Regions from separate parts of the Streptomyces sp. NPDC090499 genome, predicted to be linked through region 2. Evidence: riboswitches for the same ligand, from Rfam matches in the RefSeq annotation. Region 2 holds a riboswitch; each other region holds the start of a gene.
The links. A riboswitch is a leader RNA that binds a small molecule or an ion and turns the genes downstream of it on or off. The one in region 2 is predicted to bind cobalamin.
Positions count from the first base shown of each region.

Region 1 (6,967 bases), on a different contig from region 2:
TCGCGTCGCACAGGGTGTCCACGAAGCCGGTGTTGCCGCTCAGTTCGTGGGCCCGGTAGAAGAGCACCCCGACGGTCGGCCGGCCGCTCTGCCGGGTACGGGCGCCGTGGACGCCGTACTCGGGCATCTTCTGCGGCTCCACGAACCCCTCACCGGTCAGCAGCACCGTGTCGGAGAGGAACCGGGCCAGCTCGGTGAGGTTGCCGGGGCCGCCCTCGACGAGGTACCTGAGCGCCTCGGCGACCACGCCCGCGGGCACCGACGACTCCGCCATCAACTCCGCGTCCGGCACCGCCTCGCCGCCGAGCAGCACGGTCGGGATCCCGGCGGCCTTCAGCGCGGCCAGCCCGTCCTCCCAGGCCCGCTTGCCGCCGAGCAGCCGTACGACGGCGATGTCCGCGCCCGCGATCAGCGTCGGCAGCTCCTCCGCGACGTCGACGCGCGTCGGATTGCCGATCCGGTAGTCGGCACCGGAGGCGGCCCGGGCCGCCAGCAGATCGGTGTCGGCGGTCGACAACAACAACACAGTGCTCATGCGGGCGCTCCCGGTGGAATGAAAGGCAGTCCTTGCGGCGCGCCCGACTCGATGAGCCGCCAGAGCGCGTCCGTGTCCGCGTGCTGTTCGATCAGGTCGCCGAGCCGGTCGAGCTGCTCCTCGCGCAGCGCGGCGAACGAGGTGTCGGGGGCCGGCACGAACCGGCGGCCCGCGGCGGTGGCCACCTCGCGCAGGAAGGCCCGGCGGAAACCGTCCGACTCCAGGGAGCCGTGCCAGTGCGTGCCCCAGGTCTGCCCGACCCGGCAGCCGTCCAGGAAGGGCTCGCCCCCGGTCACCTCGCCGACCCCGTGATGGATCTCGTACCCCTCGACCCGCTCGCCGAAGGCCTCCCCGACGGGCCGGGTGAGCGTCTTCTCCCGGGCGAACCGGACCCGCACGGGCAGCACCCCGAGCCCGTCGACGGCCCCCTTGCGGCTCTCGACCTCGTCCTCGATGTGCTCCCCGAGGATCTGGAAGCCACCGCAGATCCCGAGCACGGGCCGCCCCTCGGCAGCGCGCCTTCGGAGCGCCTCCGCGAGCCCCCGCTCGTGCAGCCACTCCAGCGCCCGGACCGTCCCGCGGGTGCCGGGGACGATGACGAGGTCGGCGTCGGCCAGCTCCTCCGGCCGGTCCACGAACCGCACCACGACGCCCGGTTCGGCGGCCAGCGCGTCCACGTCCGTGAAGTTGGACATCAGAGGGATGGCGCAGACGGCGACCCGCAGCACGTCGTCGCCCACGGGCGGGGCGGTGTTCGACTCGCGCACGGTCCCGCGCAGAGAGACCCTCCCCCACGCTCGGCTTCGCTCGCGCGGGGGGACCCCCATCCCGTCCTCCTCGTCGATGCCGAGCCCGTGCCGGAAGGGCAGGACACCGTACGTCCGCCGCCCGGTGAGCCCGTACAGCATGTCGAGGCCCGGCTCCAGCAGGGAGACGTCCCCGCGGAACTTGTTGACGAGGAACCCGGCGACGAGGGCCTGGTCCTCCGGCGAGAGCAGCGCGACGGTCCCGAAGAAGGAGGCGAAGACGCCCCCGCGGTCGATGTCGCCGACCACGAGCACGGGCAGCCCGGCGTTCCGCGCTATCCCCATGTTCACGATGTCGGTCCGGCGCAGGTTGATCTCCGCCGGACTGCCGGCCCCCTCACAGATCACCGCGTCATACGTGCCCCGCAACTCGGCGAGACAGTCGAGGACGGTCCCGAGCAGCCTCTGCTGCCGCCCGCCGTGATACCCGCGCGCGCTCAGCTCGCCGACGGGCTTGCCGAGCAGCACCACCTGACTGCTCTGCTCACCACCGGGCTTGAGCAGCACCGGGTTCATCTGCGCGGTCGGTTCCACCCGGCAGGCCTGCGCCTGCATGGCCTGCGCCCGCCCGATCTCGGCACCCTCGCGCGTGACAAAGGAGTTGAGGGACATGTTCTGCGCCTTGAACGGCGCCACCTTCACGCCCTGCCGCACCAGCCACCGGCAGATACCGGCGGTGACGACACTTTTCCCGGCGTCGGAGGTGGTACCGGCGACGAGGAGGCCTCCGTTGTTCATGAGCGGCCTCCGGCCGGTGACTTCGGTGCCGGGCGCCGTGAAAGCGTCCCCCGCAGCAGCGCCCCCGCCGCACCCACGCCCAACGCCAGCCACCCCACCCGCCGCGACAACCGCACCGCCCGCTCGATGTCCGCGACCTCCACGGCCCGCCCCTCCCCGTTCAGCACCGGCCGGTGCTCGACCCGCCCTCCGTACGACAGCGTCCCCCCGAGCCGCACCCCCAACGCCCCCGCGAACGACGCCTCCACGGGCCCCGCGTTGGGACTCGGATGCTTCGCCGCGTCGGCCCGCCAGGCTCGCACGGCCCCCCGCCGGTCGTCCCCGGCCGCCGCGGCCAGTACGGCGGTGAGCCGCGCCCCCGGCCACCCGGCCACGTCGTCCAGGCGCGCCGAAGCCCACCCGTACCGCCGGTACCGGGCCGACTTGTGCCCCACCATGGCGTCCAGGGTGTTGACGGCCCGGAACCCCAGCAGCCCGGGGACGCCCCCCACGGCTCCCCACACCAGCGCGCCCACGACCGCGTCGCTGGTGTTCTCGGCGACGGACTCCACGACCGCACGGGCGATCCCGTCGGCGTCCAGGGCCTGCGGATCCCGTCCGCACAGATGCGGCAGCCGGGCACGGGCCGCCTCGACGTCACCCGTCTGCAGGGCCCGCCCGATGGTCCGGGCCTCACGGGAGAGCGAAGTGCCTCCGACGACGGCCCAGGTGGCGGCCGCGGTGAGCGTCACGGACGCGACGGCGGACGGCCGTACGACCCGCTGCGCCGCGGCACCCAGCGCCACGGCGCCCCCGGCACAGACGGCGGTGTGCAGCGCGCCCCACCCGCGGTGGTCCCGCCACAGCACCCGCTCCACGGCCCCGGCCGCCCGTCCGAAGACGGCTACCGGATGCCCGCGGCGCGGATCGCCGAGCAGCAGATCACCGAGAAGGCCGGCGGCGGCGCCGTACGCGAAGACGCGGTCGGCACCCATCGGCTCAGCCGGCCGCGGGGTCGGCGACGGGGTCGGGAACGGGCCGGGTACTCGACCTCGATCGGCAGCCGCGCATGGCGTTATGTCCTCACTCAGGGTGTCCGCGCCCTGGTTCGACGAGACCGGCGGTGGGAGTTCCTGGCTTCCGGGGACAGGTACCCCGGTGACAGTGGCGGGACCGCGCCGGATTCACACCGGCTTCCTCCCTTGCCGCCGTACATGGCTCCGGAAGTCCACCACGCCCCCGGAAGACCCGTCAACTTGCCTTTGACCTGCGAGGGGAGTGTGTGGGAAGGCCCACACCGGGTGTCCGGCGGGGCCTGTGGGGTATGCGGAAGGCTCCTCTCCGTGCGGACGGAGAGGAGCCTTCCCGGTGCCGGCGAGGACTTCCCGGCTCAGGCCTTCGCCACGATCAGGTGGATGCCGTACGCCACGGCGGCCGCGCAGGCGGCGAAGCAGAGCCAGGCGGCCGTCACGGCCAGGGCCGCGGAGTCGCCCTGGGCGGTGGCGCGTTCACGGGCGGAGAGGCCCTTGACGCCGAGGGTGAAGAGGGCCACCAGGCCCACCGTGGCCACGAGGCTGACGCCGAAGACGGAGCCGATGGCTGCCCAGTCGATGTTCATGTCGGTTCTTCCTCGGGGTCAGACGGTGGCGGCCGGGTCGGTCGCGGTGGCGGCCGGGGCGGAGGCAGGGGCGGGGATGGTGGCGGTCAGGTCGTCCGTCACCGGGACCGGGCCCGCGGGCGGCGGGGTCACGGCGGCGATCGCCGTGGTCACCACGCCGGCCGGCTCCTCGGCGGCGACGACGTTGCTGCTGTCCACGACCTCGCGGCGGGAGAGCTTCCAGATCGCGGCGCTGGAGGCCACGAGGAAGACGGCGACGACCGCCGTGCCCCAGTCGCCGAGGTCCGTCACGGACTCGGCGAGCGCGCCGACCACCGCGGCGGCCGGGAGGGTGAGCACCCAGGCGACCATCATGCGGGTCGCGGTGGACCAGCGGACCGTGCCGCCCTTGCGGCCGAGACCCGCGCCCATCACGGAGCCCGAGACGACGTGCGTGGTGGAGAGCGAGAAACCGAGGTGGGAGGAGGCCAGGATGGCGGTGGCCGCGCTGGTCTGGGCGGCGAAACCCTGCTGCGGCCGGAGCTCGGTCAGGCCCGTGCCCATGGTGCGGATGATCCGCCAGCCGCCGATGTAGGTGCCGAGCGCGATGGCGAGACCGGCCGAGAGGATGACCCAGGTGGGAGGGTTCGAGCCGGGGGCGATGGCACCGCCCGCGATCAGCGCGAGGGTGATGATGCCCATCGTCTTCTGCGCGTCGTTGGTGCCGTGCGCGAGCGAGACCAGGCCGGCGGAGGCGATCTGGCCGGCGCGGTAGCCCTTGCGGGTGGCCTCGTCCTCGGCGTCCTTCGAGAGCGTGTAGGAGAGGCGGGTGGAGAGCGCCGCCGCGAGACCGGCGACCACGGGGGCGGCCACCGCCGGGAGCAGGACCTTGGTGACGAGCACGTCGCCGTGGACCGCGCCGAAACCGGCGGAGGCGACGGTGGCGCCGATCAGACCGCCCATGAGGGCGTGCGAGGAACTGGACGGCAGGCCCACCAGCCAGGTCACCAGGTTCCAGAGGATGGCGCCGACGAGGGCGGCGAAGATGACCTCGGGACGAATGCCGTTCTCGTCGACGAGACCCTTGGAGATCGTGTTGGCGACCTCCACCGAGAGGAAGGCGCCCACCAGGTTGAGCGCGGCGGACATGGCCACCGCGATCTTGGGCTTGAGCGCACCGGTCGAGATGGTCGTGGCCATCGCGTTGGCGGTGTCGTGGAAACCGTTCGTGAAATCAAACGCGAGTGCGGTTACCACCACAATCGCGAGGATCAGCGAGAAGTTTTCCATTTACCCAGGCAATCTTTCGAAGTCATTGGCTGTTGGACCGTAGGCAACCTGGATGAACGGAAGATGAACTGAGGCGGTCCTGGCGGTGTATGAGATCGACTTCGGGGTGATCGAGGCCGGGGTGGGGCGAGGCCGCCGTCCCGGTTCCGGTCCGGCGGCCGCGTCGCCCGTTGGTCACAGGCCCAGGGTGAACGCCTTCAGGCGGCCCGCCGACCCGTTGAAGAGATTCTGGTCACCCGGCAGGCTGCCGCTGTTGTCGTACTGCCAGAAGGTCCACGACTTCCATCCGGCCGGCAGCGTCCCGGCGTCCGCCGAGCCGTGGCGGGCGATCCACAGCGCGTGGTCGGCGGCGAAGGCGCTGCTGCCGCCGGTGCAGAGGTTCCACCAGTTCGTGGTCGTGTAGATCACCGGCCGCCGGCCGGTCTCCCGCTTCAGCTCGTCACTGAAGGACCTGATCCACTGGACCATCCGGGAGTTGCTCAGCCCGTAGCACCTGTGCTTCTTGTCGTACGGGTTGTACTCGACGTCGAGCGCGGGCGGCAGCGTCCAGCCGTCCGCCGTCCAGGTGCCGCCGTGGCTCACGAAGTACGCGGCCTGCCGGGCGCCCGACGACTTGTCCGGCAGGGCGAAGTGGTAGGCGCCCCGCCTTAGTCCGGCCTCGCGCGAGCCGTTGTACTGCTGGTCGAAGTACGGGTTGCGATAGGTGGTGGACTCGGTGGCCTTGATGTAGACGAACCTGGCACCCTTCGCCCTGGCGCCCGGCCAGTCGACGTTCCTCTGGTGCGAGGAGACGTCGTGCCCCTTCGGCAGGCTCGCCGCGGACGCCGGTGTCCCGGTGAACGCGGTCGCGGCGGTCGCGAGGACGAGCGCCGCCGCGGACGCCGCGATGACGCGGACGCGGTGGCGGGACGGCGGAATACGGTCACGGGCCATGTTTCCCCCCGGAATGGCGACGTGTACGAAAAATCGTCCAGAGATTATTGGAAGATCGGCGTATCCTCGGCGATCTTCGGCCAAGCCAGGAAATGGAACTCTTTGAGACGGTTTGCGCTCTACTGGATCCGGGACGCGCGGCCTAAAGTGCCCTGCCACGCGGGCCGGTTGGGGCATCGCCTGACAGGATCGGGCCATGGCTGAGCAGCGGCGGGACCAGCGTGACGGACGGGATGGACGGGCCGGCGCACAAGGTGTGTCCGAGCCGCGAAGGCGCGATGTACGCGCGGAGGAGGCGGACGCCTGGCTCGAACTCGTCGCCACCGCCCGCCGCACGGTCTCCGACGGACTGGTCGTCGGCACCTCCGGCAACGTCTCCGTCCGCGTCGGCGACACCGTGCTGGTCACACCGTCCGGCGTGCCCTACGACCGGCTCGGTCCGGACGACGTGACGGGCGTGGACCTCGCCGGCCGCCAGGTCCTCGGCAGCCTGGTCCCGACCAGTGAACTGCCGATGCATCTCGCGGTCTACGGCAGCACCGACGCCGGGGCCGTCGTCCACACCCACGCCGTCCACGCGACGGCCGTCTCCACGCTCGTCCCCGAACTGCCGGCGATCCACTACATGTCCGCCGCCCTCGGCGGCGCGGTCCGAGTTGCCCCGTATGCGACGTACGGCACCGACGAGTTGGCCGAGAACATGCTCCGCGCGCTGACCGGCCGCTCCGGATGCCTCCTCCAGAACCACGGCACGATCACCTACGGCACCACCCTCACCCTGGCCTACGACCGCACCGCCCAACTGGAGTGGATGTGCCGCCTGTGGCTGACGGCGTCCGCGGTACCCGGCCTGACCCCCAGCCTGCTCTCCCCGGAACAGGTCGCGGAGGTGGGCGAACGGCTCCGCGGCTACGGGCAGCGACCGGGCTGAGCCGGCCCCGTCCCACACCCGCGACCTCACCCGCCCCGCACCTCGCGAACCCGTCCGTCCCGCACCTCGCGAACCCGTCCGTCCTGCACCTCGCGAACCCGTCCGTCCTGCACCTCGCGAACCCGTCCGTCCTGCACCTCGCGAACCCGTCCGTCCTG
Region 1 is NZ_JBIVXP010000001.1:67,416-74,382, reverse strand. Features, by position in the region: gene cobN (cobaltochelatase subunit CobN) at 1-535, opposite strand, end outside; gene ACIQVL_RS00380 (cobyric acid synthase) at 532-2,079, opposite strand; gene ACIQVL_RS00375 (cobalamin biosynthesis protein) at 2,076-3,053, opposite strand; cobalamin riboswitch at 3,166-3,306, opposite strand; gene ACIQVL_RS00370 (hypothetical protein) at 3,449-3,676, opposite strand; gene ACIQVL_RS00365 (anion permease) at 3,695-4,945, opposite strand; gene ACIQVL_RS00360 (lysozyme) at 5,120-5,878, opposite strand; gene ACIQVL_RS00355 (class II aldolase/adducin family protein) at 6,075-6,809, shown strand.
Region 1: another riboswitch for cobalamin. It lies ahead of ACIQVL_RS00375 (cobalamin biosynthesis protein); the one in region 2 lies ahead of ACIQVL_RS35360 (ribonucleoside-diphosphate reductase subunit alpha).

Region 2 (6,967 bases):
AAGCTGGGCGGCTTCGACGACATCTTCGCCAAGGCGGGCGACAAGTTCACGGCGGCGGGAGCGGGCGGTCTCGTCCCGCCCGCGGCCGGCCAGTGGACGTACGCCACCCTGGCGCTGGGCTCCGCCCTCGCGCTCTTCATGTACCCGCACTCGATCACCGCGACGCTCTCCTCGAAGAGCCGTGACGTGATCCGCCGCAACACCACGATCCTGCCGCTGTACTCGCTGATGCTGGGCCTGCTCGCCCTGCTCGGCTTCATGGCCATCGCGGCCGGCGTCAAGGTCACCAACGGCCAGCTGGCCATCCCCCAGCTGTTCGAGAACATGTTCCCGGACTGGTTCGCGGGCGTGGCCTTCGCGGCGATCGGCATCGGCGCCCTGGTCCCCGCGGCCATCATGTCCATCGCGGCCGCGAACCTCTTCACCCGCAACATCTACCGGGACTTCATCAAACCGGACGCCACGCCGAAGCAGGAGGCCCAGGTCTCCAAGCTGGTCTCCCTGCTGGTGAAGGTGGGCGCGCTGGTCTTCGTCCTCACCATGGACAAGACGGTCGCCATCAACTTCCAGCTGCTCGGCGGCATCTGGATCCTGCAGACCTTCCCGGCCCTGGTCGGCGGCCTGTTCACCCGCTGGTTCCACCGCTGGGCCCTGCTGGCAGGCTGGGCGGTCGGCATGGTCTACGGCACGGTCGCCGCGTACGGTGTGGCCTCCCCCACCCAGGCGCACTTCGGCGGCTCGTCCAAGGACATCCCCGGCCTCGGCCAGATCGGCTACATCGGCCTCACCGCCTTCGTGATGAACGTGGTGGTCACGGTGGTCCTGACCTTCGCCCTGAAGGCCCTCAAGGCCCCCGAGGGCATCGACCAGACCAGCCCCGAGGACTACACGGCGGACGCGGGCGACCCGGACGTGGAGGTCGAACTCCCGCCGGCTGTCGCGCCCCTCTAGGGGCGCGGGGAACTGCGCGAGCAACCACACACAACCCGTAGCGGGCCGCCGAGAAGTTCCATCCTCGGCGGCCCGCCTTCGGCTTTCTCCCGGAGGGGTTACTCCCGAGTCCGCCGGGCCATCTCGTCCCAGAAGCGGTCCAGTTCACGGACCCGCATACCCACCCAGCGCGGTGTCTTGCGGTGCAGCCCGCGCGGCAGCCAGCGCCGCACGCTGCCGGGCAGCAGAGCCTGCTGCTGACGGCAGAACGGCTCGCGGATCTCCCCACGGGGCAGCCAGCCGCGAGGAGGGTACGGGCAGAGCTGGAACTTGCAGTCGGGCAGACAGGTCATGCCCGGTGCAGGCGGCGTGGACGTGCCGATCCGCAGGCCGGGCCGCAGCGGCTCCCGGTTCGTACGGATGCACGGCGGCAGCGGCATACCGGGCTGCTCCGCACGGGCCAGGCGCTCCTCGACCCCGTCCGGCTGCCCGTCCCGTTCGATGAGGTTCAGCATGACCAGGACGTCGGCGACGAGCCGCTGGGCACGCGGGTCCAGGGTGCTCCAGCCGACCGACGGCGGAATCCACAGGCTGTGTTTGCGGTAGCCCCCACCGGTGTCGGCGCGGGCACCGATGTTGTCCGCCGCGCCCTTCTCGTCGATCCACAGGAACCGCTCCGGCTGTCCGGTCTCCAGGGCGAGAGCCACCAGATCACCGGCTTCGGCGACGAACGGATGCAGACACCTCCGGGGCGTCCCGCCGGACCCATCGGCCGGAACCGGCGGCGCGTTCACCGTGCCCGTCATCGACAGCCACCGCCGCACGGTCTGAACCGCGGTGGCCCCGCCGCCGTCGGCGCAGTCCTCGAGTTCCCACAGGCACAGTGCCTGCAACAGGCTGAGCTGGGCGTACCAGCAGCGGGACTGTTGCAGCACGGTCTCCGCCTGCCGGATGAGATCGGCGCGCCCGCCGGGGTAGGTCTCCGGATACCGCTGACGCCGGTTGGCCGCGTACTTGAAGCCCTGGGCCAGCGCGGCCTCCAGGGCGAGCGGCAGGTCGGGGGCGCCGTCGGTGAAGTTCGGGTCGAGGTGGCGCAGCCACTTGGTGAGGCGTTCCCGCGCCTCGTCGCGGTGGGCCTCGTCGACGGAACCCAGGAGCATCGGGACCATCCAGGCCCGCATCACGAACTCGCGGAACAGGCCGACCCGTTGCTTGCGGTAGCGGTCGTTGAGCTCCTTGCGGTCCTGCTGCAGCCGCCGGACGCGCTCGGTCGACACGGTGCCCGAGAGCGACTTGGCCGACCTCGCACGCCCCATGTCCTTGGCCCACGTCTCGTACTCCCGCCGCTTCCAGGCCTTCAGCTTGTCGAGTCGGTCCTCGTACTCCCGCACCGGGTCGCTGTTCAGACCGACCCGCTCGCGGATCACGGCGAACGCGGCGTTGCCGCCGGCGCCGAACTCCTGCGCGAGGGCCAGACGGGTGGAGTAGGAGGACTCCTCGATGCCGATCTCGAAGAGCTCCCAGTACAGCGGGGTGGTGTCGACCCGGTCGGACACCTTGCGCAGCGCGGCTCCGAGTTGCTTGAGCAGCCTGCGCTTTGCGTCCCTCAGCGTGCGCCGGTCCCCCTTGAAGGCGGGCCAGCGTGCGCGCACCGCGGCCACGATGTCGCCCAGGTGCCGGGGATCGGCCTCCGCGCTCTCGATCTCCACAGCCGCGGCGTAGAGGTCGAGGGCCTTCGGATCGTCCGTGCGACGGCTCGCGGCGTCGCACAGCCGCTGGGCCGGAGTGCGGCCCCCGACGGTCGACTGCCGGACCCGGTCGGCGAGGCTCTTGCGCACGACGGCCCGGATCCCGCTCCCCGGCTCCGGCAGCCCCGCCTCCCGTGCCCGGGACAACAGCACCAGCGCGATGAGCAGTTCCCGGCTGGGACCAGGCGGCTGCAGCGCCTCCTCGACCAGTTGCCCGGCACCCCGCTCCCCCAGCTGGTTCAGCAGGCGGTAGCCGAAGTAGGCCTGGATGATGCTGTGCGGGAAACGGACCCTTCGCTCGGAGCCCTCCACCAGCTTGAGCCTGCCCGCCTGGGCCGCGAGACGGGCCAGGCCGGCCTGGCACTGGTCCAGGTTCCCCGCGCGCAGTCGTCGGCGTTCCTCGTCGCCGAGCCGTTCGCACAGCGCGTCCCAGATCTGCCGCCGGTGCCAGTCGGAGAGGGCGTTGGCGTGTCTGCCGTAGTGGTCGAACGCCCGGTCGGCCCAGACGCGTTCCGCCAGGGCCCGGGCGCGCCGGGCCGGACCCGGGTGCAGGACCTCCGGGTCGAGCAGCTCCGAGAGGCCGACCTCCAGCTTGTCCTGGAGCAGTCCGACACAGGCCAGGGCCGAGACCAGTTCGAGGGCGTCGCGGCGCTCCTGCGGGGCCAGCGCGACATCCTCCCGCAGCTTCCCCTCGCACAAGGCCTCGGCCCAGCTCTCCATCAGCCACAGCCGCAGGGTGGCCCGGTCGCGGCCGCGGGCGTTCCGGCGATGGGGATCGTGGTGCCGAAGGTCCTGTTCCAGGGCGCCACGCCGGTGGAGTTCGCGGGCGATCTGGAGGTAGATCGGCGACTCGGTGACCTCTGCCGTCTCCACGATCCAGTCCACCCCGCGCTCATCGCTCTCCGGTACGCCGGCTTCGACGAAGCGCACCGCCGCCTCCTCGCCGAGCGGTTCCAGTTCGACGATCGCGGCCGAGGTGTTCTCCAGCGGGCTGTGCGGCCGGGAGGCGATGACCAGGGGCAGCTTCTCCTCGTGGGCGCGTTCGATGGCCCGGCGGATGATGTTGTCCCGGTTCTGCTCCTGGCCGTCGTCCAGGAGTGCCTCCTCCAGACCGTCGGCGAGGACGACCGGCTTGTCGTCGGCGAGGAGTTGCTGCCAGACCCGGTCGGTCTTGGTGCGCGCCAGGATGCCCTTGGGCGCCTCGTCCGCGAAACGCCGCCTGGCCAGGAGTTCGAAGTTCAGGCCGGCTCCGTCCACCGCGTCACGGAGCCGGATCGGCACCGGGACGGCGTTCTGGTGGGCCAGGAGTTCGGTGAGCCGTACGAGGACGGCGGTCTTGCCGGCGCCGACGCCGCCGACCAGCAGATAGGGCCGACGCGTGTCGCGCTCCCGCAGCCGTTCGGCGATGACCTGCGCGACCTCGTCCCTGCCCACGATCTCGGCAGTGTCGGGGCCGGCGGTGGGCACCAGCTTGCGGGGATCCCGCAGCGCCTTGGCGAGATAACGCCGTTTGGTCCACCGGTACCACCAGAACAGGAACAGTGCGGCGGCGACGGAGGCGGCGAGGACCGGACCGACGAACTTGAAGACTGTGTTGAAGCCCTCTCCGTGCTGCCGCCAATGCTCGAAGACGGTCGACTTGCTTCTGATGAGGATGACCAGACCCTCGACCATCCAGGCGAGCAATGCCAGCGCGGCGACCGTCCAGACCGCCCGCGTGACGTTGGCGTAGGAGACCCACCGGTGCCACTTCCTGGGACGGGTGGCGCCGCGGTGGGCCTCCATACGGATCGTCAGGGCGTGCCAGCGGCCCACGAGACCGGCTCCGACCCGGTTGCCCGCGCGTCGCAGGCCCAGTGTCGCCATCGGCGCGTCGCGGGGTAGCTCCTTGCCGGGCGGGTGACGGACGACCCTTGTCATGGTGCCTTCTCCTTGCGCGTCCCAGGAGTGGTTCTCGGAACGGAGGGCCCCCGCAGGCACCGGCACCTCCTTCCATGGAAGCACTCCCGGCACAGCCCGCAACCCGGGCGCCCCACCGGGGAAAACGGGAGGTTCCCGCGTGCGGGAGTCCGGCAGACTCGCACCATGGACATCACGATCCGGCCCGTGGATCCCACCGAACACGCCGCACTCGGCGAGCTCACCGCCGAGGCCTACCTCCGGGACGGGCTCCTCGACTACGGCGAGGACGACGCGTACCTGCCCGTGCTGAAGGACGTGGCGAGCCGGGCGGCCGCCGCCGAGGTGCTCGTGGCGGTGGACGGCGAAAGACTCCTCGGCGGCGTCACCTTCGTCCCCGGCCCCGGCCCGATCACCGACATCGCCCGCCCCGGCGAGGCCGAGATCAGGGCGCTCGCGGTCGCACACGAGGCCCGCGGCCGAGGCGCCGGCGAGACTCTCGTCCGCGCCTGCGTCGACCGCGCCCGGGCCACGGACGGCTGCACGGCCGTCGTCCTGTCGAGCCAGCGCGGCATGCACACCGCCCACCGGCTCTACGAGCGCCTCGGCTTCGTCCGCACACCGGAGCGCGACTGGAATCCCGTGCCGCACCTGGACGACATCACTCTCCTCACCTACGAGCTGACGCTCCGACACCTCCGCGACACAACATCTGGGGGTGACACGACAGCCCGGCACTAGATGTATGCTCATGCTCGCTGTCGCCGCAGGGGAATCCGGTGCGAATCCGGAACTGTCCCGCAACGGTGTGCTTGTGCATGTTCGTGCACAGGAGTCAGTCCGAGGACCTGCCGACAGCACGCCCGGCCACCCGGTTCGGGCGTTCTGACGTCCGGGCCTCGTGGAGTGGGCCGGGGTCTCGACGCGTGCCCGCGCGCTCGTGCTGCCCGCTGCCCTCCGCCAGGCCCCGTGCCCAGCGAGGGAGAGCCCCACGTGACCATCGCGCCAGCCGACCCGGCTTCGGCGACCATCTCCGTGGAATCCGTGGAATCCGTGGAAGAGGACGGTCCCGGTACCGCGTTGCTGCGGACCCTGACCGAGCTGACCGCCGACCTCCCCGACGCCGACCCCGGCCGGGTCGCCGCCGCCGCGTTGCGCGGCCGGTCCGCGCGGGCCGACGCGTCGGAACTGCGCGAGCTGGCCACCGAGGCCGCCGCCGGTCTGATCTCGGAGGACCCCGCCTACTCGCGGCTGGCCGCACGTCTGCTCACCGTCTCCATCCGCGCCGAGGCCGCCTCGCAGGGCGTGACGTCCTTCACCGAGTCCGTCGCGGTGGGGCACCGCGAGGGCCTCATCGCCGACCGGACCGCCGAGTTCGTCCGGCTGCACACGGCCCGCCTCGACGCGCTGGTCGACCCGGCCGCCGACGACCGCTTCGGCTACTTCGGCCTGCGCACGCTGCACAGCCGCTATCTGCTCCGGCACCCGATCACCCGCCGCGTGATCGAGACGCCCCAGCACTTCATGCTCCGGGTCGCCGCCGGTCTCGCCGAGGACGACACCGCGCGGTCGGTCGACGAGGTCGCCGCGCTCTACGGGCTCATGAGCCGCCTCGACTACCTCCCGTCCTCCCCCACCCTCTTCAACTCCGGCACCCGGCACCCCCAGATGTCGTCCTGCTACCTCCTCGACTCCCCGAAGGACGAGCTGGACTCGATCTACGACCGCTACCACCAGGTCGCCCGGCTCTCCAAGCACGCCGGCGGCATCGGTCTGTCGTACTCCCGCATCCGCAGCCGGGGTTCGCTGATCCGCGGCACCAACGGGCACTCCAACGGCATCGTGCCGTTCCTGAAGACGCTGGACGCCTCGGTCGCCGCCGTGAACCAGGGCGGCCGGCGCAAGGGCGCGGCCGCGGTCTACCTGGAGACCTGGCACTCCGACATCGAGGAGTTCCTGGAGCTGCGCGACAACACCGGTGAGGACGCCCGCCGTACCCACAACCTGAACCTCGCGCACTGGGTCCCGGACGAGTTCATGCGCCGGGTGAACGCCGACGAGCAGTGGTCGCTGTTCTCCCCGGCCGACGTGCCGGAGCTGGTGGACCTGTGGGGCGAGGAGTTCGACGCGGCCTACCGGAAGGCCGAGGCCGCGGGACTGGCCCGCAAGGCCGTCCCGGCACGTGACCTGTACGGCCGGATGATGCGGACCCTCGCGCAGACCGGCAACGGCTGGATGACCTTCAAGGACGCGGCCAACCGGACCGCCAACCAGACGGCCGTCCCCGGCCATGTCATCCACTCCTCCAACCTCTGCACGGAGATCCTGGAGGTCACGGACGACGGCGAGACGGCCGTCTGCAACCTGGGGTCCGTGAACCTCGGTGCGTT
Region 2 is NZ_JBIVXP010000012.1:102,395-109,361, forward strand. Features, by position in the region: gene mctP (monocarboxylate uptake permease MctP) at 1-951, shown strand, start outside; gene ACIQVL_RS35350 (ATP-binding protein) at 1,050-4,598, opposite strand; gene ACIQVL_RS35355 (GNAT family N-acetyltransferase) at 4,764-5,318, shown strand; cobalamin riboswitch at 5,313-5,471, shown strand; gene ACIQVL_RS35360 (ribonucleoside-diphosphate reductase subunit alpha) at 5,571-6,967, shown strand, end outside.

Region 3 (6,967 bases), on a different contig from region 2:
GGATCGGGCAGGGCATGGCGGCGGGGGTCCGGGACGCGGCCAACCTGTGCTGGAAGCTGGCCGCCGTGCTGCGGGGCGAACTGCCGGCGGGCCTGCTCGACTCCTACGAGGCCGAGCGCAAGCCGCACGTGAAGGAGGTGACCCGGCGGGCGGTGCTCGTCGGCCGGCTCATCACCGAACGCAGGCTCCCCCTGGCCCGCGTCCGCAACGGCCTGCTGCGCGCGATCCGCCCGGTGCCCGGACTCACCTCCCGGCTGGTCGACGCCAACTGGATACCGGTCGCCTCCTACCCGAACGGATTCCAGGCCCGCCCCCGTACCAGGGCATCCGGGCACCAGATCCCGCAGCCCTGGGTGACCGGCCCCGACGGCGCACGGGTCCGGCTGGACGACGTGCTCGGCGGCCGCTGGCTGCTGCTGCACCTCGGCCCGCCCCGCCCGCAGCCCGCCTGGGAGGGGGTGCCCTCGCTGGCCGTCCTGCCCGCGGGCTCGCGTCCGGCCGAGGGCGCGGTCGTCGACAGCGACGGCGTGCTGCTGCCCTGGCTGGCCGGGCGCGGCGCGGCCACGCTCGCCCTGCGCCCCGACGCCTACGTCTACGCCGCCGCACCTGCCGGCACCCGGTTCCCGCCACCACCGGCCGGGTTCGCCCCCGCGTCACGACCCGCCGCCGTCTCCGCCCAGTGAGGACCGCCCCATGACCACACAGACCGCGCCGCCGTCGATGCACGAGTCCCTGCTCGATGTCGCCGGCAGGAAGATCTTCGTCGCGGAGACCGGTGACGGCCCGGCCGTCCTGCTGCTGCACGGCGGCGGCCCCGGCGCCTCGGGAGTCTCCAACTACAGCCGCAACATCGCCGAACTGGCCAAGGAGTACCGGGTCGTCGTCCCCGACCTGCCCGGCTACGGCCGCAGCACCAAGGGCGTCGACGGAAGCGACCCGTTCGGCTGTCTGGCAGACGGCATCCGGGGCGTGCTGGACCGACTCGGCCTGGACAAGGCCCACCTGGTCGGCAACTCCTACGGCGGCGCCTGCGCGCTGCGCCTCGCCCTGGACACCCCCGACCGGGTCGACCGCATGGTCCTGATGGGCCCCGGCGGCATCGGCACCACCCGCGCCCTGCCCACCCCCGGCCTCAACAGCCTCCTCGACTACTACGCGGGGGACGGCCCTTCCCGGCCCAAGCTGGAGAAGTTCATCCGCACCCACCTCGTCTTCAACGCGGCCGAGGTGCCCGACTCGGTCATCGACTCCCGCTACCGGGACAGCATCGACCCCGAGGTCGTCGCGAACCCACCGCTGACCCGTCCGAAGTCCCTGCGCACCGTGTGGAAGACGGACTTCACCCGCGACCGGCGCCTGGCGCGGCTGCCCGTGCCGACCCTGGTGCTGTGGGGTGCCGCGGACAGGGTCAACCGGCCCTCCGGGGGCCGGATGCTGGCCGGCCGGCTGCCCAACTGCGACCTGTACCTGGTGGCGAACACCGGGCACTGGGTGCAGTGGGAGCGAGCCGAACTGTTCAACAGCCTGTGCGCGGACTTCCTGGCAGGCCGGCGATGAACCCGCGGCACGACGTCTTCGGCTCCGTCCACCTCGGCTGCATCGTCATCGAGACGAACCGGTTCGCCGACTGGCGCCGGTTCGGCAGCGACGCCATCGGCATGCACCACGACGACCTCGACACCGGTCTGATGCGGTTCCGCCTCGACGACCACGAGTGCCGGTTCCTCCTGCGGCGGGGGCCCGCCGAGGACGTGGTCGCGGTCGGCTGGCACCTCGACGACCACACCACCTTCGAACAGATCGAGGCCCGGGTGCGCGCCCACGGCGTCCCCGTGACCCAGGGCACCGCCGAGGAGGCGAAGCAGCGGGGCGTCGAACGACTCCTCCGCTTCCCCGGCCCCAAGGGCATCACCCAGGAGATCTGCACCACCCCGCTCACCACTGCGGAGCCGCTGCGCATGCTCGCGTCCGGCTGGGTCACCGGCGACTCCGGGATGGGCCACGTCGCCATCACCTCGGTCAAACCCGCCCTGACACGCGGCTACTTCAACACCGTCTTCGACGCCCGCCTCACCGACTGCATCGACGAGACCATCAGCGGTGTCAGACTCAGGATCCGGTTCCTGCGGGTCAACGAACGCCACCACTCCATCGCCGTCGCCGCCGTCCGCGGCCTGCCCATCGACCCCGTCCGCACCCGCGTCCAGCACCTCAACATCCAGGCCGCCTCCCTGGACGACCTGGCGCGCAGCTACCAACGCGTCCACGAACTCGGCTTCGACATGGCCCTGTCCGTCGGGCAGCACACCAACGACAAGGAACTCTCCTACTACGCCCGCACCCCCTCGGGCTTCGAATGGGAGGTCGGCTGGAAGCCGATCGTCATCGACGAGTCCACCTGGGAACCCAGCACCCACCAGGGCATCAGCATCTGGGGCCACACCCCGGTCGCCCGGACCATCGTCGACAAGCTCGACCAGTTCCGCCTCGGCACCCGCTCCCTGCTCCACCCGGAGAAGACCGTCCCCGCGCTCGGCGGAGGCGGCATCCCCGACGACTGACGGCCCGTACCGCCGCTCCGTCGCGGGTGCGTCGACGTGTCCCCGTACCGCTCGCGCTGGGCAGGGGACACGGCCCCCTGGTCCGGGTCGCGGTGGGTCCGGCGGCGCCGCACCGGACGCGGCGGCACGGTCGGTGTCGCCCATACGGAGACCATCCTGGACGCGCCGGGCGGAGCACCTGGCGGGGGAGCGGCCCGGCCCCGGTTCGCCGCCCGCGAGTTCGGACCGGGGGTACGCCTGCGGGCCGTGGCCGCGGGCGGCCTTCTGACCGGCCGAGCAGCCCGTCGGGCCGCGCTCAGCCGCCCTCGGCGTCGACCCGCAACGGGCATCCGGTGCCGACGCGTCCGGCCAGCTCTCCGCGCAGGGCCGTCAGTTCGGCGATGCGTGCGTCGACCACCGCGATCTTCTCCTCGAACAGCGTCGACAACGCCCCTGCCGTGTCCGGCGCCTCGCTCAGTTCCGCGATGTGTCGGCCGATCTCGGCCAGCGAGAAGCCGAGGGTCTGCGCGGTGCGCACGTAGTCCAGCCAGGCGACCGTCTCCGGCGGGAAGTCCCGGTAACCGTTGGCCAGTCGGCGACCCGTGACGAGGCCGATCCGCTCGTAGAAGCGAATGGTGTCCCTGCTCATGCCCGTCCGCGCGGCCAGCTCCCCGATACGCACGACCTTCCCCCCACTCGCACTTGACCTTGGACCGTACTCCACTGTCCAGCGTGAGGCCGCCGCTGCCACTCGATCAGCAGGAGCCTCGCCGTGAGCCGTCCGTCCGCCGCCCCCGCACACCGCGCCTACCTCCGGGTCGTACGCGCGAGCGCCTGGTACGACCTCGTCGTCACCGCGGGATTCGCCACACCCTGGACCTATGCCCTGGTCCATGACGCCCTGTCGTCGGCGGGTGGGGCGTTCGGACTGGGCGTCCTGCCCGCGTTGGACCCCATGCAGACCCTCTACGCGAACCTGATGGGCTCGGTCGTGGTGGTCTGGGCAGTTCTGCGGATCGTCGGGCCGCAGCCGCTGCACGGGTTGTTCGACGGAGCCGCCCGGAGCCTGTTCACCGCCTGGCAGGCGTACGCGCTGGGCCACGGCGCGCCGCGCCTGCTGTGGCCCTTCCTCGTGGTGGAGGCGGCCTTCGGTCTCGCCCAGCTGTGGCCGGGGTGGTGGACCCGGCGGTGGCCGATGCCGCGCAGCTGCCGGACCTGAGCGCGGCCGCCGATCTCGGCCGGCGGCCGCCGGCCGGCGCGACCGAGGCCCGGGGCGCCCTTCGACGGGTCGGTGTGCCGCGGACACGACGGCCGGGAGAAGATCGTCCCCGACCCACGCGTCCACCCGATCCCGGAAGGAACCGACGAGAACATGCGCCTCATCGTGACCGGCGGCCCGGCGGAGGTGTCCGGATGACCGGCGCCGACGAACACGTCCTGCTGCACGTCGACGGACGGGCCGCGCACCTCACGCTCAACCGGCCGAAGGCCATCAACGCCCTGTCCCACGCCATGGTGCGCCGCATCGACGAGGCGCTCACGGAGTGGGAGCAGGACCCGGCCGTCCGGACCGTCGTCATCACCGGCGCGGGGGAGCGCGGCCTGTGCGCGGGCGGGGACATCCGCGCCGTCCACGACGACGCCCGGGACGGCGACGGCTCGGCCGCGGCCGCGTTCTGGCGGGACGAGTACCGGCTCAACGCCCGCATCGCCCGGTACCCCAAGCCGTACGTCGCGCTCATGGACGGCATCGTGATGGGCGGCGGGGTCGGCGTCTCGGCACACGGCAGCGTCCGGATCGCCACCGAGCGGTCGCGGATCGCCATGCCGGAGACCGGGATCGGATTCGTGCCCGACGTCGGCGGCACGTACCTGCTCGGCCGCGCCCCCGGCGAACTCGGCACCCACCTCGCCCTGACGGGCGCCGCGATCGGTGCCGCCGACGCCGTGCTCTGCGGACTCGCCGACCACTGCATGCCGTCCGGCTCGATCCCCGCGTTCGTCGCCGACCTTGCCACCCTGCCCGTGCCCGAGGCACTCGCCCGGCGGGTACGGCAGGCTCCCGACGGGGAGTTGGCCGGACACCGGGCGTGGATCGACGCCTGCTACGCGGCCGGCACCGTCGAGGAGATCGTCCAGCGGCTGCACGCGCACGGCGACCCGGCGGCGAAGGAAGCGGCGGACACCCTGCTCACCAGGTCGCCCACCGCCCTGAAGGTCACGCTGGCGGCGCTGCGCCGGGCCCGCGAACTCGGCTCTCTGGAAAGGGTCCTGGACCAGGAGTACCGCGTGTCCTGCGCGACCCTGACGACCCATGACCTGGTGGAGGGCATCCGCGCCCAGGTCGTCGACAAGGACCGCACCCCGCACTGGTCCCCGGCCACCCTCGCCGACGTCACCGACGCCGACGTCGAGCGCTTCTTCGCCCCGCTCGGCGAGCGCGAACTGGGCCTCGCCGCACCCGGCTGACCCGCTCGAACGGCCGCCCATCAGGCGCGAGACGAAGATCACGCCTGATGGTGCGGTCTTGGCCGTGCTCCTGACACGCGGTACGGTCTGTCCGATATCGACGACGGCGAGACGGAACCCGGTGGGAATCCGGAACGGTCGCGCCACTGTATGCGAGAGCCCCACAGCTGCTCGTGAGTCAGACCCGTGGCCGTCGTCCTGTGCACCACCGAGTTGGGACGCGAACTCCCAGAGGAGGTCCTGCCATGGCGCAGACCGTCGCTCCGCCGACAGCCAACACCCCCGCCGTTCCCGCCAAGCTGCCGCTGTCCGCGATAGCTCCCTGGGCGGTCTTCTTCGGCATCCTGATGCTGATCCTGCTCTACTTCGTCGGCGCCGAACAAGGTGCCACCTCCGTGTTCAGCGGCACGGACGTCCACGAGTGGGTGCACGACGCCCGCCACCTGCTCGGCTTCCCCTGCCACTGACGCGAGGGGCGCCGTACCACCCATGAACTCCGCAACGGTCCGCAACCTCCTGGTGCGGGGCATGCTCGCCGGCCTGGCCGCCGGCCTGCTCGCCCTCGTCGTCGCCTACGTACTCGGTGAGCCGAACGTCGACAAGGCGATCGGCTTCGAGGACGCCCACTCGCACGAGCACGAGATGGAGGTCGTCTCCCGCTCCCTGCAGTCCACCGCCGGCCTCGCCACCGGGGTCCTCGTCTACGGGGTCGCCTTCGGCGGCATCGCCGCGCTCGCCTACTGCTTCGCCCTCGGCCGCGTCGGCCGGTTCTCGCCGCGGGCCACGGCGCTGCTGCTGTCCGGCTGCGCCCTGGTCGCCGTGTACGTGGTGCCGTTCCTGAAGTACCCGGCCAACCCGCCGTCGGTGGGCGACCCGGACACCATCGGCAAGCGGACCACGCTGTACTTCCTGATGATGCTGCTCAGCGTGCTCCTCGCGGTCGCCGCCACCATCCTCGGCAAGCGGCTCCAGCCGCGGCTGGGCACCTGGTGGTCGGCCGTCCTCGCGGTGGCCGCGTTCGCCGTCGTCATCGGGCTCGCCTACCAGTTCCTGCCGGTCATCAACGAGGTGCCCGCGGACTTCCCGGCCACCCTGCTGTGGCGGTTCCGGCTCTCGGCGCTCGCCATCCAGGTGGTGATGTGGGTCGGATTCGGCCTGCTGTTCGGCGAGTTGGCCGAGCGCGTCCTCAATCCGAAGCCCGCGAAGGCCCCGGCCGCCGCGCGCACGGTGCCCGCTCCGCACTGACCGGCACCACGCCACACCGCACGACACGAGAGGGCCCACCGGATCCGTCCGGGGGCCCTCTCGCGTTCGTTCGACCCCGCCCCGGCCGGCCGGCGGGCCTCTGCGAACAGCGCCCGCCCGCCGCGGTACGTCTGCTGTGAACCCGCCGTGAACCCGCCGTGTCTTCGGCGCGCGGCCGGTGCCGCACTCGCGTTCGCGACCGCTGACAAGGAAAGATGGGCGGCGAGCGATCGATCAACGACTGCGGAGGAAGTGGACTCATGCCGCATGAGCGAGCGGGCCGGCCGGCGGCTCCGGAGGACCTCGTCGACGTGGCCCGGCTGGTCACGGCCTACTACGCGCTGCACCCCGACCCGTCCGACCCCGGCCAGCGGGTGGCGTTCGGCACCTCGGGACACCGCGGATCGTCGCTGACGACCGCGTTCAACGAGGACCACATCGCCGCCACCAGCCAGGCCATCTGCGAGTACCGGAGCGGCCAGGGCACCGACGGCCCCCTCTTCCTGGGCGCCGACACCCACGCCCTGTCCGAGCCCGCCAAGGTCACCGCCCTGGAGGTGTTCGCCGCCAACGGCGTCACCGTCCTCGTCGACAGCGCCGACGGCTACACCCCCACCCCGGCCGTCTCGCACGCCGTCCTCACCCACAACCGCGGGCGTACCACCGGCCTCGCGGACGGCGTCGTGGTCACCCCCTCGCACAACCCGCCCGCC
Region 3 is NZ_JBIVXP010000008.1:421,443-428,409, forward strand. Features, by position in the region: gene ACIQVL_RS29450 (bifunctional 3-(3-hydroxy-phenyl)propionate/3-hydroxycinnamic acid hydroxylase) at 1-683, shown strand, start outside; gene ACIQVL_RS29455 (alpha/beta fold hydrolase) at 694-1,557, shown strand; gene ACIQVL_RS29460 (VOC family protein) at 1,554-2,561, shown strand; gene ACIQVL_RS29465 (MerR family transcriptional regulator) at 2,857-3,222, opposite strand; gene ACIQVL_RS29470 (hypothetical protein) at 3,313-3,759, shown strand; gene ACIQVL_RS29475 (enoyl-CoA hydratase/isomerase family protein) at 3,954-5,009, shown strand; cobalamin riboswitch at 5,077-5,218, shown strand; gene ACIQVL_RS29480 (CbtB-domain containing protein) at 5,255-5,476, shown strand; gene ACIQVL_RS29485 (CbtA family protein) at 5,499-6,254, shown strand; gene pgm (phosphoglucomutase (alpha-D-glucose-1,6-bisphosphate-dependent)) at 6,515-6,967, shown strand, end outside.
Region 3: another riboswitch for cobalamin. It lies ahead of ACIQVL_RS29480 (CbtB-domain containing protein); the one in region 2 lies ahead of ACIQVL_RS35360 (ribonucleoside-diphosphate reductase subunit alpha).

Region 4 (6,967 bases), on a different contig from region 2:
CGTCAAGATGGTCCGCCACCTGGGCTCCGCGCTCACGGACGTCACCTACGTCTTCGACGAGCCCACCGTCGGCCTGCACCCGCACGACATCCAGCGGATGAACGACCTGCTGCTGCGACTGCGCGACAAGGGCAACACCGTGCTGGTCGTGGAGCACAAGCCGGAGACGATCGTGATCGCCGACCACGTCGTCGACCTGGGACCGCACGCCGGCACCAAGGGCGGCGAGGTGGTCTTCGAGGGCACCGTCGAGGGCCTGCGGGCCAGTGGCACCGTCACCGGACGGCACCTGGACGACCGGGCCTCACTGAAGCCGTCCGTACGCGAGCGGTCCGGTGTGCTGGAGGTGCGCGGCGCGAACGCCCACAACCTGCGCGACGTCGACGTGGACATCCCGCTCGGCGTGCTCACCGTGCTCACCGGCGTCGCGGGCTCCGGCAAGAGCTCCCTGATCCACGGCTCGGTGGCGGGCCGCGACGGCGTCGTCACGGTGGACCAGTCGCCCGTCAAGGGCTCCCGGCGCAGCAACCCGGCCACCTACACCGGCATGCTCGAACCGATCCGCAAGACGTTCGCCAAGGTCAACGGGGTCAAGCCCGCCCTGTTCAGCCCGAACTCCGAGGGCGCCTGCCCCACCTGCAAGGGCGCCGGTGTCATCTACACCGACCTGGCGATCATGGCCGGCGTCGCCACCACCTGCGAGGAGTGCGAGGGCAGGCGGTTCCAGGCATCGGTGCTCCGGTACCGGCTCGGCGGCCGGGACATCAGCGAGGTGTTCGCGATGCCGGTGGCCGAGGCCGCCGAGTTCTTCCGCAACGGTGAGGCACGGACGCCGGCCGCGTATGCCGTCCTCGACCGGCTCGCCGAGGTCGGCCTGGGCTACCTCGGCCTCGGCCAGCCGCTCACCACCCTCTCCGGCGGAGAGCGGCAACGGCTCAAGCTCGCCGGCCACATGGCCGGAACGGGCAGCGTCTACATCCTCGACGAGCCGACCAGCGGCCTGCACCTGGCCGACGTCGAGCAACTGCTCGCCCTGCTCGACCGGCTGGTGGACTCCGGCAGGACGGTCGTCGTCGTGGAGCACCACCAGGCGGTCATGGCGCACGCCGACTGGATCATCGACCTCGGCCCCGGCGCCGGCCACGACGGCGGCCGCATCGTCTTCGAGGGCACCCCGGCGGACCTGGTGAGCGCCCGCTCCACCCTCACCGCCCAGCACCTCGCCCAGTACGTCGGCGCCTGACGCGACGCGGCCGTGCGTCTGCCCCCGCCCGGTGACCCGGGACGGGGGCGACGACCGCGGCCGGCCCGTGCCTGGGTCGGGAGCGTCGCCGGGGAGTCCTGCTGGCCGCCGCGGCCCGCCGGAATCCCCGTCAGGAGGTGGGCAGTTCGCCGCGGACCGTGCGGGCGGCGGCGACCAGGTTCTCCAGGGAGGCCCGGGTCTCGGGCCAGCCTCGGGTCTTCAGGCCGCAGTCGGGGTTGACCCAGAGCCGCTCGGCGGGGATCGCCCTGAGGCCGGTGCGCAGCAGGCCGGCGGCCTCCTCGGCGCTCGGGACGCGCGGGGAGTGGATGTCGTAGACGCCGGGTCCGGCCTCGCGCGGGTAGCCGTGTGCGGCGAGTTCGCGGGCGACCTGCATGTGCGAGCGGGCCGCTTCCAGGCTGATGACGTCGGCGTCGAGGTCGTCGATGGCCTGGACGATGTCGCCGAACTCGGCGTAGCACATGTGGGTGTGGATCTGGGTGTCGGGCCGGACTCCGGCGGTGGTGAGCCGGAAGGCCGCCGTGGCCCAGTCCAGGTAGGCGGGCCGATCGGCGGCGCGCAGCGGCAGGGTCTCGCGGAGCGCGGGCTCGTCGACCTGGATCACCGAGGTCCCCGCCGCCTCCAGGTCGTTCACCTCGTCGCGCAGGGCGAGGGCGACCTGGCGGGCGGTGTCGCCGAGCGGCTGGTCGTCGCGGACGAAGGACCAGGCCAGCATGGTGACCGGGCCGGTGAGCATGCCCTTGACCGGGCGGTCGGTGAGGGACTGGGCGTACGACGTCCAGCGGACCGTCATCGGCTCGGGGCGGGAGATGTCACCGGCCAGGACCGGCGGACGGACGTAGCGGGTGCCGTAGGACTGGACCCAGCCGTGCTGGGTGGCGAGGTAGCCGGTGAGCTGTTCGGCGAAGTACTGGACCATGTCGTTGCGTTCGGGTTCGCCGTGCACCAGGACGTCGATGCCGGTCTTCTCCTGGAAGGAGACGACCTCCTGGATCTCGGTCCTGATGCGCTCCTCGTAGCCCTCGGCGTCGATCCGGCCGCTGCGCAGACCGGCACGGGCGGCGCGGAGTTCGTCGGTCTGCGGGAACGAGCCGATGGTGGTGGTCGGCAGCAGGGGCAGGCCGAGGTGGGCGCGCTGGGCGGTGGCCCGCTCGGGGTAGGGCCGGGAGCGGCGGGCGTCGGCGTCGGTGACGGCGGCGGCCCGGGTGCGGACGGCCGGGTCGTGTGTGATGGGCGAGTTCGCGCGGGAGGCGAGGTCGGCCCGGTTGGCGGCCAGTTCGCCGGTGATGGCGTCGGTGCCCTGGGCGAGGCCCTTGGCGAGGGTGACGATCTCGGCGGTCTTCTGCTGGGCGAAGGCCAGCCAGCGCCGGATCTGCGGCTCGACGTCCCGTTCGGCGGACGCGTCGAGGGGGACGTGGAGCAGCGAGCAGGAGGCGGCGACGTCGACCCGGCCGGCGAGCCCGAGGAGGGTGCCGAGGGTGGTCAGGGAATGCGCCAGGTCGTTGATCCAGATGTTGCGGCCGTTGACGACACCGGCGACCAGGCGCTTGCCGGGCAGCCCGCCGACGGCGGCCAGCGCGTCCAGGTTGGCCGCGGCGGCTTCCGTGAAGTCCAGCGCCAGGCCCTCGACCGGGGCCTTGGCCAGCACCGGCAGGGCCTCGCCGAGTCGGTCGAAGTAGGAGGCGACCAGGAGCTTCGGCCGGTCGGGGAGGGCGCCGAGGTCGCGGTAGGTGCGGGTGACGGCGTTCAGTTCGGCCGGGGTGCGGTCCTGGACCAGGGCGGGTTCGTCGAGCTGCACCCACTCGGCGCCGGCCGCCCGCAGGTCGGCGAGCACCTCGGCGTACACCGGCAGCAGCCGGTCCAGGAGGGTGAGCGGCTCGAAGCCGGCGGGGGCGCCGGGGGCGGGCTTGGCGAGGAGGAGGTAGGTGACCGGGCCGACCAGGACCGGACGGGCGGTCAGGCCGAGGGCCAGGGCCTCCTTGAGCTCGGCGACCTGCTTGGCGGAGTTCGCGGTGAAGACGGTGTCCGGGCCCAGCTCCGGCACCAGATAGTGGTAGTTGGTGTCGAACCACTTCGTCATCTCCAGCGGCGCCACGTCCTGGGTGCCGCGGGCCATGGCGAAGTAGCCGTCGAGGGCGTCGGCGTCGACCGCGGCGCGGTGCCGCTCGGGGATCGCGCCGAGCAGGACGGTGGTGTCGAGGACGTGGTCGTAGTACGAGAAGTCGCCGGTGGGCACCTCGTGGATGCCGGCGTCGGCGAGCTGCCGCCAGTTGCTGCGGCGGAGTTCGGCGGCGGTGGCGCGGAGGGCGTCGGCGGTGACGCGGCCCTTCCAGTAGCCCTCGATCGCCTTCTTCAGTTCCCGGTTCCGGCCCTGCCGGGGGTAGCCGTACACGGTGGCCCGTGCTGCCGCGGCTGCGGACTTCGCTGTCACGGAGATCTCCTTCGCGAGATGGATCCCTGAGATCCCGGAGACGGGACGAGAGCGCGAAGGGGATGACGAACCCGACGGCGGCGACCTCGCGCGGCAAAGGCGCGGTCGTCCCGTCCGGTGTGTACGCCGACCCGCCCACGAGGTCACCGGGATGTCCGTGCACGGAACGGTCCGCGCACGGGCAGTTGGCAGGTCTTCGGACTTGCGGGCACGTCCTCCGGTCGGAGGACACCTACTGGCCGTCGCTTCCCAGGTCCGGTACGTCGGACCCAGTGCGTATGACGGCGGTCGTTCCCGCTCACCGCTGCGGGGCAGTCCCGGAATCCCACCGGGTTCCCTCTTGCGACGCCCTGTCCGGCTGACAGGGCGAACCAGCTGCTGCGGCCAGCCTACGGGGTGTCGAGGTCGAACGCGGCCCTGACGGCTGCGGTGGTCCCGTCGGGCGGGGTCCGGCAGACACCGGGGCCGAGGGCGGTCTCCTCCGTCGAACAGCTCACGCAGCCGGCGGAGAGGTCCGGCCTCACCCCGATCGGGCCGGCCGCCGTTCGTCGTCAACCACCCGGGTGTCACGTCGGCGGTCATGGGACCGCGCACCATGGAGCAGTGGGATGCGTTCCTGCCCGCCGCCGACGTCACCCTCCCGTCCGACGTCCTCGACCGCATCGACGAGATCGTCGCCCCCGGAGTGAGCGTCAACCCCGCCGACACCAGCTACGGCGACTTCGAGTCCCGAGCCGGCCGGCGGCGGCGCTGACGCGGTCCGGCAGCGCCCGGACCGGCGTGGGTCAGGAGCTGTGGTCCGACAGGAAGCCGGTGAGGTAGCTCATCGTCTTCTCGGTGGACCAGGGCTGCGCGGCGCTGCCGGGTGCGGAGGCGCTCGGTGACGTGCTCGGCGCGGCGCTCGGCGAGGTGCCGGTGAGGGCCGCCACGCCGAGGTCTCCGTGACCGGCTCCGGTGAGCACTACGCGTTCGGCGTCGACGCCCTTCTTCCTGAGGGCGGTGCAGAGGTCCAGGGTCTGGCTGGGGGAGACCAGAGGGTCGGCCGTGCCGTGCATCAGGAGGAAGGGCGGTGTCGCGGAGGTGATGTGGGTGGCCGGGTCGGCGGCGGCCACCTGATCGGTGTACTGCGCGACGGACCTGGTGGTTCCGGGGCCGTAGACCCACTGCGCGGCGGAGTTGCCCGCGGCGTAGTTGAAGTCCTTGGCGGCCTGGTCGTAGTCGGCGGCGAGCCGGGACAGGTCGGCGGGGCCGAACTCGTCCACGACGCCCTGGACCGCGCTGCTCTGGTCGAGGTGGTCGCCGACGTCGTACCTCCTGTCGCCGCTGGTGACACCGGTCATGGCGGCCAGGTAGCCGCCCGCCGACTGGCCCCAGACGAAGACATGGCCGGTGTCGATGCCGTAGGTGCCGGCGTTGGCGCGCAGGTAGCGGATGGCGGACTTGACGTCGGCGAGGGCGTCCTCGTAGGTGGCGCCGCCGGTCGTGGTGCGGTACTGGACGCTGGCGACCACGTAGCCCTGGTCGGCGACGTAGGTGCGCTGGTCCAGGTTGCCGGTGCGGTCCGCCAGCACCCAGCCGCCGCCGGTGACATAGACGACCAGGGGCTTCCTGCCCGAGGTCTTGGGCACCTGGATGTCCAGCTTCAGGTCGGTCCTGACGCCGTGTGCGGTGGGTGAGGAGTAGGTGATGTCGTCGGTGGTGGTGACCGCCGACGTGTCACAGGTGATCGCCGGGCCGGCCGGGTCGATGACCGTGCTGGTGCTGTTGTCGGTCTTCTTGATCGTCGTTGCCTGTACGAGGTTCGTGGTGCCGCCCGCCGGCTGTCCCGACGGCGGGCCGCCGGCCCGGCCCGCTCCCGCCGCGGACGAGGTGGATGCCGGGCAGGCGGAGGCCGAAGCCGATGCCGGTGCGGGGGACGACGCGGCCGAGGAGCCGTCGTTCCCGCAGCCGGCCAGAACGGCTCCGGCCATGAGCGCGACCACCGCCAGGACGGCGGTCCGTCCCGGGCGCCGTGGCCGCCGCCCCGCTCCCCGGCCGTGGTCCGCGGTCACATCGTGTCCATGCATCGTGCCTTCTCCCGCCGGTCGGCGATCTCGAACGGTGACGAATGCGGAGATTGAATCTCCGTTTCGTCGCGCGCCCACCGTAACATGAAGTGGAGATGTCATCTCCGTTTTGGTCTCCGGTCCGGTCGCCGGGTGCCCGCGGCGCAGCCGCGGCTGCGCCGCCTCCCTGCTCGCAGGGGGGTTACGTACACCCCTCATCCGGTGGGAGGTCCCATCCCCCCGCGCTCCCCGTTCCGGTTGGCTGGTGGTCGTCACCGACCGGGACACCCAGAAGCAACGGGGGATTCGAACATGCAGATGCCGTCGCCGAAGACGGCCGGGGCCGCCCTGCTGACCGCAGCGCTGCTCGCCTCGGCCTCACCCGTCACCGCGGCCGCCGTCGCCGCCGGACACCGTCCGGCCGCGCCGCACTCCTACGGCGTGGCCGCTCTCCGGCAGGACCTCGCGGCCGTACGGCAGGCCGGGGGAGGCGATGTGAACGTGCTCGCCAGGATCGACCGGGCGGACGGGGCGCCGCTCATGGCACGCATCGGCACCCGGGCCGCCGGCTCCTCGGAACCGGTCCCGTGGAACGCGCACTTCCGCGTGGCGAGCACGACGAAGACGTTCACGGCCGCCGTGGTCCTCCAACTCGCCGCGGAGAAGCGGCTGTCGCTGGACGACACCGTCGAGCACTGGCTGCCGGGGGTCGTCGCGGGCAACGGCAACGACGGCGGCCGCATCACGGTCCGCGACCTGCTGCGCCAGACCAGCGGCCTGTACGACTACGTCGACGACCCGGAGATCCAGGACCGGCTGATCAACCACTTCGACGAGAACCGCTACGACACCACCCCGGCCGCCGACCTGGTGGCGGTGGCGATGAAGCACCGGCCGCTGTTCGTGCCGCGGCCCGGCGCGGCCACCCGGTGGGCGTACTCGAACACCAACTACCTGGTCGCCGGAATGATCGCCGAGAAGGCCGGCGGCGCGAGCTGGCCGGACCTGGTCGCCCACCGGGTGATCGCGAAGCTGGGACTGCGCAACACCTCCGTCCCCGGGCTCGACCCGTATCTGCCGGAGCCGTATGTGCGCGCGTACCTGACGACCGCGGACGGCGGGCGCCTCGACGTCACCGAGCACAGCTTCCAGCACACCGCCGACTCCGGCGTGGTGAGCACCACCGCCGACCTGAACACATTCTTCCGCGCCCTGGCCGGCGGGCGGCTG
Region 4 is NZ_JBIVXP010000002.1:778,501-785,467, reverse strand. Features, by position in the region: gene ACIQVL_RS11885 (ATP-binding cassette domain-containing protein) at 1-1,243, shown strand, start outside; gene metE (5-methyltetrahydropteroyltriglutamate--homocysteine S-methyltransferase) at 1,374-3,692, opposite strand; cobalamin riboswitch at 3,876-4,068, opposite strand; gene ACIQVL_RS11875 (hypothetical protein) at 4,273-4,446, shown strand; gene ACIQVL_RS11870 (alpha/beta hydrolase fold domain-containing protein) at 4,478-5,758, opposite strand; gene ACIQVL_RS11865 (serine hydrolase domain-containing protein) at 6,050-6,967, shown strand, end outside.
Region 4: another riboswitch for cobalamin. It lies ahead of metE (5-methyltetrahydropteroyltriglutamate--homocysteine S-methyltransferase); the one in region 2 lies ahead of ACIQVL_RS35360 (ribonucleoside-diphosphate reductase subunit alpha).